2 regions of the Bacillus sp. GW823-FHT06B01 genome follow, and region 1 is predicted to be linked to the other one. Evidence: riboswitches for the same ligand, from Rfam matches in the RefSeq annotation. Region 1 holds a riboswitch; the other holds the start of a gene.

The links. A riboswitch is a leader RNA that binds a small molecule or an ion and turns the genes downstream of it on or off. The one in region 1 is predicted to bind S-adenosylmethionine.
Region 2: it holds a riboswitch for S-adenosylmethionine, as region 1 does, so the genes downstream of both, AC1Q8N_RS00535 (M20 family metallopeptidase) here and AC1Q8N_RS23430 (hypothetical protein) in region 1, are expected to answer to the same signal.

What each region holds. Positions count from the first base shown of each region.
Region 1 is NZ_JBXAHR010000005.1:362,724-367,129, reverse strand. Features, by position in the region: gene AC1Q8N_RS23450 (RNA-guided endonuclease TnpB family protein) at 1-375, opposite strand, end outside; partial or broken gene AC1Q8N_RS23445 (group-specific protein) at 629-769, opposite strand; gene AC1Q8N_RS23440 (NAD(P)H-dependent oxidoreductase) at 766-1,341, opposite strand; gene AC1Q8N_RS23435 (SWIM zinc finger family protein) at 1,365-1,754, opposite strand; gene AC1Q8N_RS23430 (hypothetical protein) at 2,008-2,325, opposite strand; SAM riboswitch class I at 2,366-2,464, opposite strand; gene AC1Q8N_RS23425 (hypothetical protein) at 2,587-2,778, shown strand; gene AC1Q8N_RS23420 (ECF transporter S component) at 2,947-3,648, opposite strand; gene AC1Q8N_RS23415 (ABC transporter ATP-binding protein) at 3,621-4,406, opposite strand, start outside.
Region 2 is NZ_JBXAHR010000001.1:99,308-103,713, forward strand. Features, by position in the region: gene AC1Q8N_RS00525 (VOC family protein) at 1-120, opposite strand, end outside; gene AC1Q8N_RS00530 (AAA domain-containing protein) at 232-2,541, shown strand; SAM riboswitch class I at 2,617-2,718, shown strand; gene AC1Q8N_RS00535 (M20 family metallopeptidase) at 2,807-4,012, shown strand; gene AC1Q8N_RS00540 (TetR/AcrR family transcriptional regulator) at 4,198-4,406, shown strand, end outside.

The sequences.
Region 1 (4,406 bases):
AAATAACATAATATTTCCGTTTACTCGATTCGTTGTATAAGATTTTCTACTCTTTTTACTTTTGAATGTAGGAAAATCATTTTGACCACTAAAAAAATTCTTATACGCAGCTTGCAAGTTTAATTGCGCATTAGCCAATGCTAAAGAATCGACTTCTTTCAGCCATTCATACTCTACTTTGTATTTCGCAGGAGTAGGGAATTTTTGTTTCTTCAGTTCTTCCTGGTTCTCTTTATACTTTTCATATACTTCTTTTCGTTCAGCCAGCATTTTGTTATACACAAAGCGTACACATCCGAACGTTTTACGTATGAGATGTGCTTGTTCTTCTGTTGGATACAGACGAAATTTGTACGCCTTATTATACTTTGCCATATCCACTCACCTCATTTTCTGCTTCATTTCCCATAAGCTATGATGGTGATCACACAACCTGAACACTACAAGATTATTATCTACTTTCATTGTTATACCAAAATCCCCCTCTTATAAGACTGATTATATCAGAGGTGAAATAAATAGGAAAACCAAATGTTTGGCTACGCCAAACCGAAATTCATCTCCCACCTGCCGCTAGACTATCGTCTTTCACATGCCTGAGGAAAGAGACTTCTTTCGGATAATATGTTAAATAATCATTTCTTAATTGTATTTGAATTTGAAGAAACGTTTCACTACATTTCTTCAATTGGATTAAACAATTAATATATGTACGAAAAAGTTCATTATCATAATTGCAACACTTTATTATACGTTCGATTTCACTCATAATGTACGAGCCTTTTCTTCTATTTGTAATAACCACTTTTCCCGCTTCTCTACTTTACTCGTTTTCACAGATTGAAAAACTGATCGTTTTATATGGCGAATGCCGCAAAAACGTAACACACCTCTCTTCATCATAATCCAATCCGCTGATCTATATAGTAGCGCGACATACCATAACGGTGAGTCTAATGTATTAATTACCCATGCCTTCTTACCTTTCAATAACCCTTTCGGCAGGGCCCCTTCATATTTATAAGCAAATCCAGCTACAAAAATACGATCAATAAATCCTTTTAAAATAGCAGGCATCCCCCACCACCATACTGGATATATAAAGAGAAGAGTATCTGCTTCTTCCACTAACGTTCTGTACCGAGCTGTTTCTTCTTCATTTACTAAATCACGTCTTTTCTTCTCTTCATTAAATACAAGGACTGGATCAAATTGCTCCTTATATAAATCAAGTACCGTAACCGAATGATTAGTTTCTTGTAATCCTTTTTGCACATGCTTTAATATCCCCGCATTAAAACTGGAAGGACTAGGATGAGCGTATACAATTAGTACATTCACTACAAAACAACTCCCTCTATAAGTTAAAGTTTCCCCTTCTTTAACATCTTCTCTACAATTTGTACGTTTTTCGAACTTTGTAATAAACGATTTAATACTGTAAGTAACTCTTCCTTTTCTAAATCTTTCAGTTTCTCTTTTACCGTACTTTCACCAGCACCTTGAATATCATAAACAACTGCCGCCATATGCTTGCAAAGATTCTCATAAGGACACTCGCAGCTACTTTCTGTAAAATCTTCAAGGTCAATAATTACTTCATAATTTCCTGCATTTCCAGTAACGAAAGCAAATATTTTCTTATCGTGTATTTCAACATCTTCTACATGTCCATCTTCATAATATTCGTATCCTCTATCTACAATGTATTTCGGAATCCATTTCGTTATATCCTGTAATAAATAAGCGTACATAACAACACCTCTTCCTTTAATTCCCTTTTGACTTCCACAACCCCTGCATGTTATTCTAATAACTGTCAAATAGCAAGTCTATATGACAAAACGACTGACACCTATTCGGCGGAGGTGTCTCTTTTCATTTGCAGCCGATATGAAGTGCCTCTTTCAGGCACATTCAATCTTTGACACTACACACTCAACACCATTCCCTTGTATCAGGCTGCTTAAGCAGTCTTTTACTCTACATACTTCAAAAAAAGAGAGCTTAGCTCCCTTTTCCCGCCTTATAAAATACCCCTTTTTCAGTATAGAGATATTCATCAGCTAATGTAATTTTCCCATCCAGTTTCAGTTCATCTAATAGTCTTGATAAATAAAATTGATGTAACATCTTTTTCGTGAATTTTCCTTCATGATGCGAAACGATATGTTCTTGAATATCTAACAATGATATTGGCTTATCTTGCTCTATCATATATTCATAAACTGTACTACGCAGTTTTACGTATTTTTCGAGTGTCACAGTACTTCGCAACCCCTTTCTTCTTAATATAAATTTTCGTAATCGGTTTTTTTGCAACAAAAAAACCTCTCCGATAAGAAGAAGTTACGTATATATCTTCGTCTTATCTCCCAGAACAAATATGTTCTGCTGGAATTAGCACCTGCATCGCGGTTGCTGGGTTTCATCGGGCCAGTCCCTCCACCTCTCTGGATAAGAAAATATTCACTTAATTCTTACTATACGTAATTTCATTCTAATTGTCAAACAAATATAACAAATTATATTTTGTTCCTTACTGTTCATACTATACATATATGAATATGCAAGGAGGATTATGAAATGCACGAAAATGCTCGCGGATATGTCCAAAATTCTTTTCAATCATTACAAGAAGCAAAACATTGTTTAGAAGAAGCGCTACAGACTGTTGAAAAAGATTTTAATCGCGCTCGTATTGAACAATCACTTTATGCGATCGAACAAGCTATTCAACGTTGTGATTACACGGTTCATATTTTAGAACAAGATTGAAAAAACTTCCCATCATAAGGTGGGAAGTTTTTTCAAATGGCATACTTCATAATTATTACCGTTATAATTAAAAAATATACAGAAAAATGCTCCTTACAATATGTAAGAAGCATGAAAGAGGCAAACGAATATGTAAGTCGCGACCCTACCTTATATGAGTATGCTTTTCTATACCATGTTATGCTTATCTAATATGCCGTATTTCTTTTTAAATCTCGTAAGAATCGTAATCCAAGACGTACTAAATAATAGTAAGAACACAACATTTGAAATTGCATGGCTCAAATCGAAATAAAAACTTGCGATATAATACGAAATGACTGTTTCCCACGTTGCTTCACGTATAAAACCGAGAAGCCCCCAGAAATTCATGATCCAGCCAAATAAAAAGCCCACGAAGAACCCGTATAGTAGTCTCCCCCATAACTTTTTCATTAAAAACGTATTACGAAGTAAGCCTGCTATAAAACCAATCATACCCCATGAAAACATTTGCCACGGCGTCCACGGACCTTGCCCTAAAAAGATGTTAGACACAATCGCCGCTGTTGCCCCGATCATAAATCCAGTTTCGCTTCCAAACACAATTGCAGAAACGATAATAACAAAAGAAGTCGGTTGTACACTTGGTAAAAGAGAAAACGGTACACGGCTAACTGCTGCAATTGCCGCTAACACGGCAACGAGAACAATTTCACGTGAAACAAACACCTTCCTTTCAAAACGGATATAGAAAGGTAACATAATAACGACTAATAAAAACAAACTACTTAACATGTAATAACCATCCATGATAAGTGTAGTAAAGAGTAATGTACCTATTATAACTGCAAAAATACATATTATGAATGCAACATATCGTTTGGACACGCTTCGTACACATCCTCCCACGTTAATGCATATGGCAATTCTTTTCGAATGAATCGATTGATAGATGTTGTATAAAAGAAGTTTCCACTAAAAAATTCTTTCGGTGCATCATTCATAATGACTGCTCCGTCAAATAACATCATACATTGATCAACGTATTTCGCTGCAAACTCAATATCATGCGTTGCCATTACAATTGTTGTACCTACTTTTTGCAGTTTTCTAAATAGCTCTCCTACTCTTTCTTTCTTCCACGGATCTAATCCTTTTGTCGGTTCATCAAGTAGTAATAAAGTTGGCTTTGTTAATAACGTTGTACATAATGCAAGTAGTTGTTGCTCTCCCCCGCTACAATCATGTGGATGGCGTTCTTTAAGTGCATATAGCCAAAACTTTTTAAGCTGATGTTCTGCTATTTCTTTTCCTTGTTCTCCGTATAATTCACGTGCACGCTCATACACTTCTTCCCACACTGTATCAAATGTAAAATGATAATACGGATGCTGTGATACATACCCAATACTTTTAAATCGTTCTTTCGAATCAATTTTATGTATCACTTTCCCATTCCACTTTACTTTCCCTCTTCTCGCTTTTTGTAACCCCGCCAAAATCGTTAACAGTGTAGACTTCCCTGTCCCATTTTTCCCAACGAGTGCTACCCATTTTCCTTTTTCAATCGATACGGTTAAATCTCGTAAAATAAGTGGACTATTTTTTTCATATTGAAAAGATATATGCTCTGCACTTAAAATAAC
Region 2 (4,406 bases), on a different contig from region 1:
GGGATTCGGGTGACCCATACGTTTAATGAGCTGTAAGCCAACTACTACTTCATAAAATGAAATAGATGTTTCTAAGTTTGCGACCATAAGACCGACGTGTTCAATTCTTCTAACTGGCATGTAGATCCCTTCTTTCTGAAAATTATATACAATATGTTATTGAAAATTAAGAAAATAAGCAAGATAAAAACCTTACAAATTTTAGCGTGTTTTATGGTATAGTGAGAAAGTATGTTTGGGGAGAAGGAAGGAGATTATACGATGAATACACCTACTCAAACTCCTTCATTATCGGCAACGATGAAAGAGTGGCATTATGCATTAGCGTATGAAATTAAACATTGGAAAACGATAGGTGGTAGTAAAATTTCTATTATGAACGGTCGTTTTTTATATACAGATTATGAAAGTACAGTATACGTATTTCAGCTTATTTCGGAAGTAAGCTTACCTGAAGGTTCACCAATTCGAATTGAGTTTGATGGTGAGGAAGCGACAGGAGAAGTATTATCTGTACATGGATTAGAAATAGAACTGAAATTAAATGATTATATACAAGGTGAAATACGAGAAGCTGTTTTATACAGTGAACCGTGGCAATTGTTAGAGCAACTACAAGAGCGATTGAAAGAGGCACATAAAGATAAGTTAAAACGTAATCGTATAAAGCGTCTTGTTGATGGGACGAGCAGTCCGAAACATATTGAGAAGATGAAAAATCCGAAAAATGAATTGGCGTATCGTTCGTTTTACAATCCGACAACGTACGTGTGGGGACCGCCTGGAACAGGGAAGTCTTACAATTTATCACGTATTATTTCGGCTCATTATCAAAAAGGAAAATCGGTACTTGTATTAGCTCATAGTAATGCGGCAGTAGACGTATTAATGAGCGAAGTAACGAAGCAAATTGAGAAGAAAAAGAAATGGACACCTGGCGAAATTGTTCGTTACGGTTATAGTCAACATGAACATATACGAAATCATGAAACATTACTTACGTCGAAGCTAGTTGAAACGACGAACGGATCTTGGGGAGAAGAAAGACTCTATTTAGAAGAGACACGACAAGATCTTCGTGAAAAGATTTTATCATATAAAGCGACTTCTGCTGATAAGAAGCGTATACAAGAGATTGAAAATGATCTTCGAAAGCAAAAAGCGAAAATTAAAGAAGTAGAAAAAGAATACATTGAAAACGCGAAAGTAATCGGCGCAACTTTATCGAAATGTGCCATTGATTCCCTTATTTATGAGCGTACATTTGATTTAGTTGTCGTAGATGAAGTGAGTATGGCATATGTTCCGCAAATTGCATTAGCTGCTTCACTTGGAAAACGTATTGTCGTTTGTGGTGACTTTTTACAGTTACCTCCAATCGCGATGGCGAACCATGAACTCGTTCGAAAATGGCTCGGGGAAGATATGTTTTACCATGCCGGGATTGTTGAGTCTGTCAATAAATCAGAAGCACATCCGAACCTCTTTATGCTGCAGGAACAAAGACGTATGCATGCGGATATATCGAAGTTTACAAATTCATTTATTTATAAAAATAGAGTATATGATCATCCGTCTGTTTCAGAGCGTAAAGAACTTGCGCGATTGCAACCGTTCGCAAATGAGGCAAGTGTTTTATTTGATACGAGCTTAATGGGAGCCTTTTCGTTAAAAGACGCTGCTTCAGGTTCTCGTTTTAACATTATGTCTGGTTTAGTAGCGATGCAAATGATGTTAATTGGACTGTTAGATGGTGTTCAATCGATCGGTGTTGTTACACCTTACAGGGCACAATCCCGCTTTTTATCAACGTTTATTAGAGAAATGTTGCAGAGAACGAAATATCAAAACATACCAGTTTTAGCAGCAACGGTTCATAAGTTTCAAGGTTCTGAAAGAGATATGATGATATTTGATACGGTGGATAGTTATCCGCAAGAACGACCTGGTGTGTTATTCTTTGACCATAAAAACCATCGCCTCGTCAATGTAGCCGTAACGAGAGCGAGAGGGAAGTTCATTCAATTATCAGATTGCCATTATATGCGTAAAAACCTTTCGAGAAAACAAGCGTTATCACAATTAACGGCTCATATAGAACGTCACGGAGATGTGTATGATCGTACGACATCAAGACAATTGTGGGAACGAAAAATTTCGAAACGTTTACGCTGGTTTATGGAAATGAATCTTGAAGAACCGAAAGGGCTATTGAAAGATATTTTAGCTGCAAAACGAAAAATTATTATTTCACTTCCAAGCACAAAACAAGTGGATAAGCGAGTATGGCAAGCGTTAATGCGTACAAATGCGCAAATAACGGTGTATAGTGATGGACCAGTTCCATTGAAAAATGTAAAGTTACAAAGGCAAAACAAAGCATTCCCGTTTATCGTAATCGATGATGAAATCTTTTGGGCAGGGGCACCGCTCACATCTCAAATGATGTTTGAAGGTAGTACGGAATTTCCGTACGTATGTGCAAGACTGCAAGCACCAGAAACAATTGGTGTGTTAAAAGGGTTTTTAGATATTCGGTAAATTCGGATAGGAATTCCTTGACTTTTGCCTGGAATGAACTTAGAATGAAAATAATTTAATACAATTTTATGAAAATTCTTATCACGAGAGGTTGAGGGACTGGCCCTATGACACCTCGGCAGCGGATTCTTTATGAATACTGTGCCAATTCCAGCAAGGTAACTTGAAAGATAAGAAAGAAGCTCATTTTGACTGTATATACAGAAGCCTCTTTCTATCTTTTAGAAAGAGGCTTTTTTACGTGAAAATAAAAGGAGGAAGAAAAATGGGAGCGACAGGAGTAACGTCACAAAGAAAAACAATTGAAGAGAGTATAGAAAGAAATAAGGAAAAGTACATAGAAACAAGTCATAATATTCATGCGAATCCGGAGATTGGTAACCAAGAATTTTACGCATCAAGAACGTTAAGTTTGTTGTTAGGAAGCGCAGGATTTCAGTTGCAGCACAATATAGCTGGGCATGAAACAGGATTTATCGCGCGAAAAAGTTCAGGGAAACAAGGACCAGTCATTGCATTTTTAGCTGAGTATGACGCTTTACCAGGACTCGGTCATGCATGTGGTCACAATTTAATTGGCACAATTAGCGTTGCAGCAGCGATCGCGTTATCAGAAACGCTTGAGGAAATCGGCGGAGAAGTTGTCGTGTTCGGAACACCAGCAGAAGAGGGTGGGCCAAATGGTAGCGCAAAATCGAGTTATGTGAAAGCTGGCTTATTTAAAAACATTGATGCGGCGCTTATGATTCATCCGAGCGGAAAAACAGCTCCAACGAGTCCATCACTTGCGGTCGATCCACTTGATTTTCATTTTTACGGAAAAACAGCTCATGCAGCAGCCTCACCAGAAGAAGGAATTAACGCATTAGATGCGATTATCCAGCTGTATAACAGTATTAATGCACTTCGCCAACAACTCCCATCAGATGTGAGAATTCATGGTGTTATTACTGAGGGCGGAAAAGCACCTAATATTATTCCTGACTACGCCGCAGCAAGGTTCTTCATCCGCGCAGCAACGAGAAAAAGATGTGCGGAAGTAACAGAGAAAGTAAGAAACGTCGCACAAGGTGCAGCATTAGCAACAGGTACGAAAGTGAAAATTCATCAATTCCAAAATGAAATCGATGAACTACTCGTAACAAAAACATTTAATGACGTCGTAGCCGAAGAATTAGAATTACAAGGTGAAGACGTAAATCGTAAAGAAAGATTTGGCATCGGCTCAACAGACGCAGGAAACGTAAGCCAAGTCGTACCGACCATTCATCCGTACATTAAAATCGGTCCAGACGATTTAATTGCGCATACGAATGAATTTAGAGAAGCAGCACGTTCAGAATTAGGAGATAAAGCATTAATTACATCCGCAAAAGCACTAGCACATACAGCGTATCGATTAATTACGGAAGAAGGGCTGTTAGAGAAGGTGAAGGAAGAGTTTAGAGAGGTGCAGAGGAATCAAGGATAGATGGTTAAAGGGAGTGGGGGAATCCACTCCTTTTCTTTTTTGCGTAACGCTGATGCTAAGATTTTTTTGCAGTAAAATCAATGTTAGTGGAACTTTTTTAATCAAACTTTTTTCTAAATTAACATAAATACTTGCAACATTTAAATTAGTACTGTATAGTTCTAGTTATGACAAAGGTAAAATTAATGAATCAAAAACGTGTGATTGAAGTAGCTGCAACATTATTTTTAGAAAAAGGGTTTGCTTATACAAGTATGGATGAATTAGTACGTGTAAGCAAAGTTTCAAAGTCTAATGTGTATTATCACTTTTCTAATAAGGAAGTATTATTAGAAGGGGTCGTTGATTATTGGATTGAAATGTATCAATCTGCAATTGATGACGTACTTTCTCA